2 regions of the Pseudoroseomonas sp. WGS1072 genome follow, and region 2 is predicted to be linked to the other one. Evidence: riboswitches for the same ligand, from Rfam matches in the RefSeq annotation. Region 2 holds a riboswitch; the other holds the start of a gene.

Region 1 (5,555 bases), on a different contig from region 2:
CCGAGCGCCTCCGCCCATTCGCCCCAGCCGAAGCATCCCGCCTCGTGCAGGGCCACGGCCATGGCGAAGGCCTGGGCTTCCCAGGGCTCGGCGAAGACCGGACCCTCCGCGTCGCGCGGCAGGCTCAGCGCCTCGGCCGTCGCATCGTCACACCGGCTCAAGATAGGACTCCCAGGCATCCAAGATGACGGTGACGGCCGGATCGGCGCCCTCGCCCCAGAGCTCGCCGGCGGTGAAGCGGACGGCGTAGAGCCATTGCGGCGCCTCGTCGCCGCCCAGCGCCAGCGTGTCCGGAAAGACGAAGACACCCTGCACCCGCTCGATGACGCCCCGCCGCCCGCGCGCGTAGCGTGGCAGGCGGGTGTGGCCGCTGGTCTGGAAGTTGCGCGCCCGCACGGCCTCCCCCTCGGCGAAGCGCGCCGGCGCCCCCGCCGGGCGGGAATAGGGCGAGCCGCGCGCCAGCATCGGCGCGACCTCGGCGGCGGCGAGCGGCTTCAGCGGCCTGCCGGGCCCGTATGCCTTGCCGTCGCGCAGTTCGGCCTCGGTCACCAGCCCCTTCTGCAGCAGCAGCTTCTCCAGACCCTTGATCCAGATCTCGTAGTAGCTGGAGGTCAGGTACTCGCCCGGCGGCAGGGTCTCCCGCGCATGCCGCGCGGCATCGATGCTCCATTGCCCGAGCGCCCCGGCCGCGAGCGTCACCGCCAGGGCGCGCTTCTCCCAGCCGGCATGGAAGCGGACCTCCTCCGGCTCCGGCCGCACCGGGCCGAAGCCCTGCATGCCGCCCAGGTCCTGCGCGCCGTTCATGCCGCCGGCTCGCGCGCCAGGGCGGTGCCGATCATGGAATCGCGGCTGACGAGATCGGCCAGCCGCGATTCCTCCCAGCCCTCGGTGCCGGCGGGCCGGCGGGGGATGACGAGGTAGCGCGTCTCGGCCGTGGAATCCCAGACGCGGATGCGCGTCGTCTCCGGCAGGGTGACGCCGAAATCGGCCAGCACGCCCCGCGGATCGAGCACGGCGCGGGAGCGGTAGGCGGGCGACTTGTACCAGGCGGGCGGCAGGCCCAGCACCGGCCAGGGGTAGCAGGAGCACAGGGTGCAGACGACCATGTTGTGCTCCGCCTCGGTGTTCTCCACCGCCACCATGTGCTCGCCCTGGCGTCCGGTATAGCCGAGGGAATGGATGGCGGCCGAGGCGTCGCGCCGCAGCCAGTCGCGGAAGTCGGGATCGGCCCAGGCCTTCGCCACGACGCGGGCGCCGTTGCGCGGGCCGATGCGCGTCTCGTAGGTCTCGATCAGCGCGTCCAGCGCGGCCGGATCGGCGTAGCCCTTCTCGACCAGCAGGGATTCCAGCGCGCGCACGCGCAGCGCCATCCCCGAGAGCTCGCTACCCTCGTCATGATGGTCATGGTCATGGTGGTGATGGTGATCGGGCCCGCTCATCGCCGCTCTCCCTGCCTGGGGACACGACACCATTCCGCCGGGCGCCGAAGGGGTCAAGACCGGAGGGGGCGGGGCCGGAAATGTCAGGGGCGGCGGAGCACCCGGAGGCCTCCGCCGCGCGCCGTCAGCCGGCCTCGCCGAGGCGGCTCTTGAGATCCTTGGCCGGCTTGAACTTCACGGTGCGGCTGGCGGCGATCTCCACCACCTCGCCGGTGGCCGGGTTGCGGCCCTGGCGGGCGGCGCGCTCGCTCACCGCGAAGGAGCCGAACCCGGCCAGGCGAACCTCGCGCCCGGCCCCGAGGGTGTCGCCCAGGGTCGACAGCACGGCCTTCAGCACCGCATCGGCCTGGGTCTTGGGCAGGCCCGTGGCGGCGGCGGCGGAATCGATCAGATCCTGGCGGCTCAGCGGGCGGGTATCTTCGGTCAAGGCGTCACTCCGACTTGGTGGTAATGCCCGAGGAGAGACACAACCGCCCGTGGCCGGTCAAGCGCGCGCCCGGCCCGGAAGGCCCGCGAAGCCCCGCCTTCCACAGGTTTTTTGGCGGGACGGCCCGAAAATGACGCTCCTGTCATCCCCGGGCGGGCCGGGACCCGCAGCGGCGGGCTGGGCGGCGCGGCGGGCCCGGCCTAGAAGACGGGGAGAGACAGGGAGACAGAGAATGCCGGTTCACCCCCTTCATCGTCGCCAGGGCTCCGCCCGCTGATGCGGATCCTCGTCGCCGGCCGCACCGGCCAGCTCGCCCTGGCGCTCTCCCGCCGCCTGCCGCGGGACGGGCACCAGGTCACCGCCCTGGAGGCGCCCGAGCTGGACCTGACGGACGCGGCCTCGATCGCCCGCGCCGTGGCCGACACGGCGCCGGAGGTCGTCATCAACGCCGCCGCCTACACGGCGGTGGACCGCGCCGAGGACGAGCGCGACCTGGCCTATGCCATCAACGCGACCGGCGCGGCCCTGCTGGCCGAGGCCGCGGCCCGGCGCGGCCTGCCCTTCGTGCATGTCTCCACCGACTATGTCTTCGACGGGCTGAAGGGCAGCCCCTATGTCGAGACCGACGCCGCCAGCCCGGCCGGTGTCTATGGCGCCTCCAAGCGCGCCGGGGAGGAGGCCGTGCTGGCCGCCAATCCCCGCTCCGCCATCCTGCGCACCGCCTGGGTCTGCAGCGCCGACGGCAACAACTTCCTCAAGACCATGCTGCGCCTCGGCGCCGAGCGGGAGACGCTCAGCGTCGTCGCCGACCAGCACGGCGCGCCCACCTTCGCCGCCGACCTGGCGGAGGCCATCGCCCGGATGCTGCCGCGCCTGGCCGCCGCCGGGGCCGGCGACGAGGCCTTCGGCCTGTTCCACCTGACCGGCGCGCCCTGGACCACCTGGCACGGTTTCGCCGCCGAGATCTTCGCCCAGGCGGCGGAACGCGGCGCCAGGGTGCCGGCGCTGAAGGCCATCACCACCGCCGAGTATCCGACCAAGGCGCGGCGCCCGGCCGATGGCCGGCTGGATTGCGGGCGGATCGGCCGGGTGCACGGCATCGAGCCGGCGGACTGGCGCCGCTCGCTGGCCGCCGCGCTGGAGGTGCTGCTGCCCCGCTGAGGCGGGAGGGCCGATTGTGCTTGACGGCGCCGGCGCGGCTTTGCCACCCTGCGCCGCGTCCGCCGAAGCCAGGCAGGAGAGCGCGGCAGGCCCTCGTCAGAGGCGCCATGCCGCCGCCGACGGAGCAACCCCCCAGGAAACTCTCAGGCACCCGGACTGCAGGGCGAGGACGATCTGGAGAGAGGCGGACCGGGCATGGCCCCGGCACCGCCCGCCGAAGGGGATATCCCGGCGCGCCGGGTTAAGCTCTCAGGCACCGTGACAGATGGGGGCAGACGGGCGCGGCCGAGGACCGCACCGCGCTGCCGCGCCATCCTCACGGAGACGGCTCGACCCATGAGCAAGATCGCCATCATCGGCGCCGGGATCACCGGCGTGACCACCGCCTATGCCCTGCTGCAACGCGGCCACCAGGTGGTGCTGCTCGACCGGCACCGCTATGCCGCGATGGAGACCTCCTTCGCCAATGGCGGCCAGCTCTCGGCCAGCAATGCCGAGGTCTGGAACAGCTGGGCGACGGTGCTGAAGGGCATGAAGTGGATGCTGCGGCAGGATGCGCCGCTGCTGCTGAACCCCCGCCCCGGCTGGCACAAGTACAGCTGGATGGGCGAGTTCCTGGGACAGATCCGCCACTACCGCGCCCATACGATCGAGACCACGCGCCTGGCCATCGCGGCGCGCAGGCACCTTTTCGACATCGCCGCGCTGGAGGGCATCGACTTCGACCTGGAGCGGCGCGGCATCCTGCACATCTACCGCGACCGGCCGGGCTTCGAGGCGGCGCAGCGCACCAACGCGCTGCTGACCGAGGGCGGGCTCGACCGCCGCGCCGTGACGCCGGAGGAGATGCGCGCCATCGAGCCGGCGCTGCAGGGCACCTATTACGGCGGATTCTTCACGCCCTCGGATTCCACCGGCGACATCCACAAGTTCACCCGCGGCCTGGCCGAGGCCTGCCAGCGCCATGGCGCCCGCTTCGTCGCCGAGGCCGAGGTCAGCCGCATCACCCACACCGCGCGCGGCATCGAGATCGCCTGGGACAAGGCCGGGCGGGGCGTGCCGGGCGGCGTGGAGGTGGTGGACCGCCTCGTGGTCTGCGCCGGCATCGCCAGCCGCCGCTTCGCCGCGCTGCTGGGCGACCGCGTCAACGTCTATCCGGTGAAGGGCTATTCCATCACCGTGCACCTGGACGATGCGCGGAGCCAGGACGCCGCGCCCCAGGTCAGCCTGCTGGACGACGCCACCAAGATCGTCACCAGCCGGCTGGGCCGCGACCGCTTCCGCGTCGCCGGCACGGCCGAGTTCAACGGCGAGAACCGCGACATCCGCGCCGACCGCGTCCGGCCCCTGGTCGATTGGGTGCGCGACCTCTTCCCCGAGGTCAGCACGGCGCGCAGCGTCCCCTGGGCGGGGCTGCGCCCGATGACGCCGGGCATGATGCCGCGCATCGGCCGCGGCAGTCGTCCGGGCGTCTTCTACAACACCGGCCATGGCCATCTCGGCTGGACCCTCTCCGCCGCGACGGCGCAGATGGTGGCCGAGGCGATCGGCGAGGAGGCGCGGCGCAACATCGCCGCCTGAGGCGGCCGGGCCGCGTCTCGCGGGATTGTGAGGCACGCCGGACTCCTCCGCGACTCCTGAGGCGAATCAATCGCTTGACGCATCTCGTGACCGTCCCGCTAGCCTGCGGCGCATGAGCCTTCCTGTCCTCGCGGCGGCGCCCGACCCCACCACGCCGCTCTACTACGCGCATGGCTATGCGCTGCATCTCCTCTGCGCCTGCGGCCAGGAGGCCTGGCCGACGGTGGAGGAGATCGCGCTCTCGCGGCGTTTCGCCCGCGACACCCGCTTGGCCGACCTGCCGCGCCGCCTGCCCTGCGCGGATTGCGGCGCGACGCCGGAGCTTCGGGCGGTCCTGCCGGCCCCTCGGGCGGGGCGGGGCGGGCGCTAGCACCGGCGGCGGCTTCACGCCCGGCGCCCTTCGGCGCACTCTGCCGCCTCGCGGGGAAGGAGCACGGCGATGCGGGGCATGGTGGTGGCGGCGCAGCCGGAAGCGGTGGAGGCCGGGGTCGAGGTGCTGCGGCGCGGCGGCAACGCCGTGGATGCCGCGATCGCCTGCGCCTTCAGCCAGGGCGTCGTCGATCCGCAGATGTGCGGCATCGGCGGCTTCGGCGCCATGCAGCTCTGCCTGCCGCGCCAGGGCGTGCACACGGTGCTGGAATTCTTCTGCCGCGCTCCGCTCGCCGCCACGCCCACGATGTGGACGGAGAAGTTCATCGGCCAGTCGCGCGACGGCTTCGTCTTCCTGCTCTCCGACCAGGGCAACGATCTCGGCCACGGCGCCATCGGAACGCCGGGCAATGTCGCGGGCTATTGCGAGGCGCTGTCGCGCTTCGGGACGATGCCGCTGGCCGAGGTGATGGCGCCGGCCATCGCCCAGGCGCATCGCGGCGTGCTGGTGCGGCCCTACATGCACTACTACTGGACCATCGACCACGGCGGCGACGGCCAGGTGAATGTCGAGGACA
Region 2 (5,555 bases):
CGGCGTCGCCCGCCGCCACCTGCCGCCCGGCCTCGGGCAGGTCGACGAAGACCACATCGCCCAGCGCGGTCTGCGCGTGGTCGGTGATGCCGATGGTGGCGATATTGCCGTCCAGCCGGACCCATTCGTGGTCGCGGGAGAATTTCAGCTCGGCCATGGTGGCGGTCCTTATCGGGCGTAACGGTGAGGGATGAAGGGGGTGGCGGCGACCTGGGCGGGAATCGCCCTGCCGCGCACCATCAGTTCGAGCGCCGTGCCGTCGGCGGCATGGCCACGCGCCACATAGCCCATGGCGCAGGGGCCGTTCAGCGAGGGGCCGAAGGTGCCGCTCGTCACCTCGCCCACCGTCTCGCCGCCAACCGCGATGGCGGTGTGGGCGCGGGCCGGCTGGCGGCCCTCGGGCAGGATGCCGACGCGCAGCCGCGCCGGACCGTTCTCCAGTTCCTCGCGAACGCGCGCGGCGCCGGGGAAGTTCCACTCCGTGCGGCGGCGCTTGCCGATGGTCCAGGTCAGGCCGGCCTCGACCGGGCTGGTCGTCTCGTCGATGTCGTTGCCGTAGAGGCAGAGCCCGGCCTCCAGCCGCAGCGAATCCCGCGCGCCCAGCCCGGCCGGGGCGGCTCCCGGCAGGGCCAGCAGGGCGCGGGCCAGGATCTCGGCCCGGTCGGCGGCGACGCTGATCTCGACGCCGTCCTCGCCGGTATAGCCGCTGCGGCTGACCAGGACGGGGATGTCGCCGATGCGGGTGGCGGCCACGCCCATGAAGGGCAACGCCGCCACATCCGGCGCCAGCGCCGCCAGGGCGGGCACCGCCGCCGGCCCCTGGAAGGCCAGCAGGGCACGGTCCGGCAGGCGGTTCAGCGTGACGCCGGCGGGCAGCGCGGCCTCGATGGCGGCGCAGTCCACATCCTTGCGGCTGGCGTTGAGCACCAGGAACAGCCGGTCCCCGAGATTGGCGACCATGAAATCGTCGAGGATGCCGCCGGCCTCGGTGGTCAGCAGGCCGTACTTCTGCCGCCCCGGCTTCAGGATCCGCACATCGGCGGGCGTCAGCCGCTCCAGCGCCTCCGCCGCGCCCTCGCCCCGGAGCTCCGCCTGGCCCATATGCGAGACATCGAACAGCGTGGCGCCGCGCCGCGTCGCCAGATGCTCGGCCAGGATGCCCGCCGGGTACTGCACCGGCATGGCATAGCCGGCGAAGGGCACCATCCGGGCGCCGAGCTCACGGTGAAGGGACGCCAGGGGCGTTTCAAGCAGGGTCTCGGCCACGGAACCTCCAGCGCCGCGCTCGCGCGTGGCGGGTCAGGGTTGTGGCCCCCCTCTGTCCGATGACCTGAGAGATTCAGCGCGGGCGTTGCGCGCCTTACTCCGTCGGTGCCATTGCCTGTCGCCAGGCGCCGGGCTTTCCAGAGGCCCCTTCCCCACGCGGCCCTTTGTGCCTGAGCGTTTCCGGGGGCCGGTTGCGCCTTCGGCGATGGCATGCGCCACTCTCTCCCGCGTGGGATCAGCGGGTCAGGCCCTCATGCCCGAGCGCGGAGCGCCGCGCAAGCGGGGATCGCGCGGCGCGGCGGCCCGCGCCGCCCTCCGGCCACGCCCGGCCCCCGCCACACCTCCCCCCCCCGCCACGCTTGACCCGGGTGCGCGCCGCAAGGCATCTGCTGGCCATGCGCCTCCTGCCGCTCCTGCTGGCCCCGTTGCTCTGCCTCGCTTTCAGCGCCGGCCCGGCCCGGGCGCAGCGCGCCGCCGCGGACTGGCAGCTTTGCCGCCAGGCGATCGCGGCGGAGGAGCCGGGCTCCGGCCTGCCGCCCGGCCTGCTCGGCGCCATCGCCCTGGTGGAAAGCGGCGGCACCGACCCTTCCGGCCGCCCGGCCTCCTGGCCCTGGACCTGGAACGCCGCCGGTGAGGGCTTCACCGCGCCGAGCAAGAACAGCGCCATCGCCGCCGTCGCCGCGCGGCTAGCCGGGGGCACCCGCTCGATCGACATCGGCTGCATGCAGGTGAACCTGATGCACCACCCCCAGGCCTTCGCCAGCCTGGAGGAGGGCTTCGAGCCGCGCGCCAATGTCCGCTACGCCATCCGCTTCCTGCGCAGCCTCTATGCCGCGCATGGCGACTGGGGCCGGGCCATCGCGCGCTACCATTCGGGCGAGGCGGAGCGCGGCCTGGCCTATAGCCGCCGGGTCGCCATGGCGCGGCTCGGCGCCGGTTGGGGCCGCGGCGGGCAGGTGCCGCTGCCGGCGCGGCTGGGCCAGGGGCTTTGCGCGCCCGGCCTGCGCCCGGCCCTCGCGCTGCCGAAGCGGCTGGCGCCGAACCAGCCGCTGCGCCAGCCCAGGCTGGTCTGCCGCCGGGGCGGGTAAGGCCGGCTCCCGCTTGAAAATGATTATCATTATCGTATAGGCACACCGCGCCATCCGGCGCCGGAGGACCCATCATGCCGCAGCCTTCCCACCCGTTCCCGCTGACCCGCCGCCACGCCCTCGGGCTGGGCGCGGCCGGCCTGCTGGCCCCGCTGCTGGGTGCGCGCCCGGCTCTGGCGCAGCGCCTGGCCACCCGGCAGGAGCTGGCCCCGCACCTCTACGAGCTGGCCTACAGCCCGCGCCAGCGTGCCCTCTTCGTCGCCTCGGCTGGCGGCTTCAGCGAGGGCGCCCCGCCGAGCCGCGTCTTCCGCCTGGACCCGCAGACGCTGGCGGTGCAGGCCGAGATCCCGCTGCCGCTGAAGGGCTTCGGCGTGATCCTCGACGACGCGGCCGGCCGGCTCTATGTCAGCCACGCGATCGACGGCGCGGTCAGCGCCATCGACGTCGCGGCGAACAGCGTGGTCGGCACGCTGACCCTGGCGCCGAAGGTGCGCGGCGAGGACGGCAAGGAGGAGGCCCCCTACGGCTTGCGCCGCCTGGCCCTCGACCCGGCCCGCGGCCGCCTCTACCTCGCCGGCCTGTCGCTCAAGGAGGGCGTGCTCTACGTCGTGGACACCAGGGCGCTGCGCCTGACCAGGACCGTCTCCGGCATCGGGCCCGGCGCCAGCGGCATCGCCCTCCATCCCTCGGGCGACCGCGTCTTCGTCTCCACTCTGGCGGGCCAGCTCGTCACCGTGAATACCGAGAGCCTGGCGGTGGTGAAGCAGTTCGCCGCCGGCGGCGCCGAGCAGCCGCTGAACCTCGCCTGGGACGCGCCGCGCCAGCGGCTGCTGGCCGTCGACCAGGGCCTCGAGGGCATCCGCAAGATGCAGGAGAAGAACGTGCCGGGCTTCACCTCGCGCAATCCGGGCAACCGGGTGGTGGCGCTGGACCCGGAGACCGGCAAGCTGCTGGCCGAGGGGCCGGTGCCCGAGGGGCCGGTGGCGCTTCTGGCGGATGCCGGGCGCAACCAGCTCTATGTCAGCAGCCGCGCCGGCGGGGCGGTGACCGTGCTGGCGCTGGACAGCCTCGAGCGGCGCGCCAGCGTCCCGCTGCCGGTGCACCCCAACAGCCTGGCGCTGGACGAGCAGGGCAAGGCGCTCTTCGCCACCGTGAAGGCGGCGCCGAAGCGCGGCTCGCTGGACCTGGAGAGCGTGGCGCGCATCGCACTCTGAGCCGGGCGACGGGGAAGTGGCCGGCGCGGCGCAACCCTGCCCGCGCCCAGGCGCTTCCCGTCCGGCGGCGCCGGGCCGGGTCCCGGGGCGCCGCGACAGGAGGTCCCGTGCCGAATCCCTGGATGAAGAAGAACCCGCTGCTCAGCCTGATACTGAGCGGCGCCAATGCCTGGACCGGCGCGGCGCGCGGCATCATGGCCGGCCAGGCCGGGCGGCAGCGGGCCCAGGCGGCGCGGACCACCGCGCAGGCGATGACCGCCTTCTGGACCGGCGGCGCGGCCGGCGGCCCCAAGGGCAGGGCCCCGTCCCGCAAGCGCGGCAAACGGAGCTAGAGCGGATCCCGATCAGGCGGAAGCACCGGATCGGGTGAAGCTGCTCCGGCACCGGCCCCGGGCGGCTGCGGTTCCGCTCATGTGAGTGCCCCCAAAACCGAGCTTTGCCTGCCAACATTCCGCCAGCGGCACAAGAATAGCCTCGCCGCCGAGTCAGATCCTTGAAGCGCGGCAGCAAGTCCTCGTCGAGAATTGTGAAGTAACTGTGGAACGGGTCCGCTACTGAGCGAGCGGGCCCAAGTATCGTGCACAGAGCTACGCCGTGCGCCTGAGAAGCCAGGTGCCGACATCGGTTTGGAGGCGCCACCGTCACGTCTGCGCATGCAGGCGGATCGCCGCGGCCCATCCATGATCAAGCCCGAGTGGTGCCTCGGCGGTACCTTGGAAGCATCGTTCACCAGATGCCCCTTCGAGATCAGATGCCGTGGCGGCCGCGGTGCCGGTTGGCCGACAGGTCAGCGACTAGCCGTCGGCTTCAGATCGCGGGCCTCGATTCGCCGTTCCCAGCTTGAGGCCCAGGTAGCGCAGGACCTCTGGGGTCATCCGGTGCGGGCACACGATAATGAACAGAAGCAGCATGAGAGGGTCATCGGCTGTTGATTGCCACTGAGAGCTGACCCGGGGTTGCCACGGAGATCTGACCCGGGTTGTGGATGCGGGGTTTTCAGATCTCGTCAGGTCGGCTGTGGTTTCCTTTCAGGCTGGGCCTGGGTGGCGGAGCTGTTCCTGAAGCGGAAGCTGTCGTTGCCGGTCTCCAGGATGTGGCAGTGGTGGGTGAGCCGGTCGAGGAGTGCGGTGGTCATTTTGGCATCTCCGAAGATCGCCGCCCACTCACTGAAACTGAGGTTGGTGGTGATGATGACGCTGGTCTGCTCGTAGAGCTTGCTGAGCAGATGAAACAGCAGGGCACCGCCTGAGGCGCTGAACGGCAGGTAGCCCAGCTCGTCGAGGATCAGCAGGTCGGCATGGAGCAGGCGGGCCGCGATCTGTCCGGCCCTTCCGGCGGCTTTCTCCTGCTCCAGCATGTTGACCAGCTCCACCGTGGAGAAGAACCGCACCCGCTTGCGGTGGTGCTCGACCGCCTGGACGCCGAGCGCGGTGGCCACGTGGGTCTTGCCGGTGCCCGGTCCGCCGACCAGCACGATATTGTCGGCGCTGTCCATGAAGGCACCGGCGTGGAGCTGGCGCACCAGGGCCTCGTCGAGGTGGCTGCTGGCGAAGTCGAAGCCTGTCAGGTCCTTGTAGGTAGGGAACCGGGCAGCCTTGAGCTGGTAGGCGATGGAGCGGACCTCGCGCTCGGCGATCTCGGCCTTGAGCAGCTGCGACAGGATGGGGATCGCGCTCTGGAAGGCAGGCGCGCCCTGCTCGGTCAGTTCGGCCGCGGCCTGGGCCATGCCGTGCATCTTGAGGCTGCGCAGCATGATGGCGATGGCGGCGGCCGCCGGGTCATGACGCATGGCGGCCTCCCTGCCTCGGGCGCAGGCTGTCGTAGCGGGCCACATTGGCCTTGGGCTCCTGTTCCAGCACCAGGGCCTGGGGCGCCTCGATCGGCGGCGCCTGGGACGCGGTGCCATCGGTCAGCCGGTGCAGCAGGTTCAGGATATGGGTCTTGCTGGCGACCCCGGCCTGCAGCGCCATCTCCACGGCGACCAGAA

Evidence for each region. Region 2 has a riboswitch for glycine ahead of gcvT (glycine cleavage system aminomethyltransferase GcvT). Riboswitches for the same ligand answer to the same signal wherever they lie in the genome.
Region 1: another riboswitch for glycine. It lies ahead of ACF3NH_RS19145 (D-amino acid dehydrogenase); the one in region 2 lies ahead of gcvT (glycine cleavage system aminomethyltransferase GcvT).

What each region holds. Positions count from the first base shown of each region.
Region 1 covers NZ_JBMPSU010000002.1:218,615-224,169, reverse strand. Annotated here, with positions in the region: gene ACF3NH_RS19170 (nitrile hydratase accessory protein) at 1-161, opposite strand, end outside; gene nthB (nitrile hydratase subunit beta) at 148-804, opposite strand; gene nthA (nitrile hydratase subunit alpha) at 801-1,439, opposite strand; gene ACF3NH_RS19155 (HU family DNA-binding protein) at 1,564-1,866, opposite strand; gene rfbD (dTDP-4-dehydrorhamnose reductase) at 2,143-3,027, shown strand; glycine riboswitch at 3,091-3,196, shown strand; glycine riboswitch at 3,200-3,294, shown strand; gene ACF3NH_RS19145 (D-amino acid dehydrogenase) at 3,364-4,608, shown strand; gene ACF3NH_RS19140 (hypothetical protein) at 4,721-4,978, shown strand; gene ggt (gamma-glutamyltransferase) at 5,048-5,555, shown strand, end outside.
Region 2 covers NZ_JBMPSU010000001.1:2,292,373-2,297,927, reverse strand. Annotated here, with positions in the region: gene gcvH (glycine cleavage system protein GcvH) at 1-157, opposite strand, end outside; gene gcvT (glycine cleavage system aminomethyltransferase GcvT) at 169-1,266, opposite strand; glycine riboswitch at 1,316-1,410, opposite strand; glycine riboswitch at 1,414-1,504, opposite strand; gene ACF3NH_RS10915 (transglycosylase SLT domain-containing protein) at 1,662-2,354, shown strand; gene ACF3NH_RS10910 (YncE family protein) at 2,429-3,568, shown strand; gene ACF3NH_RS10905 (hypothetical protein) at 3,676-3,900, shown strand; gene istB (IS21-like element helper ATPase IstB) at 4,575-5,357, opposite strand; gene istA (IS21 family transposase) at 5,347-5,555, opposite strand, start outside.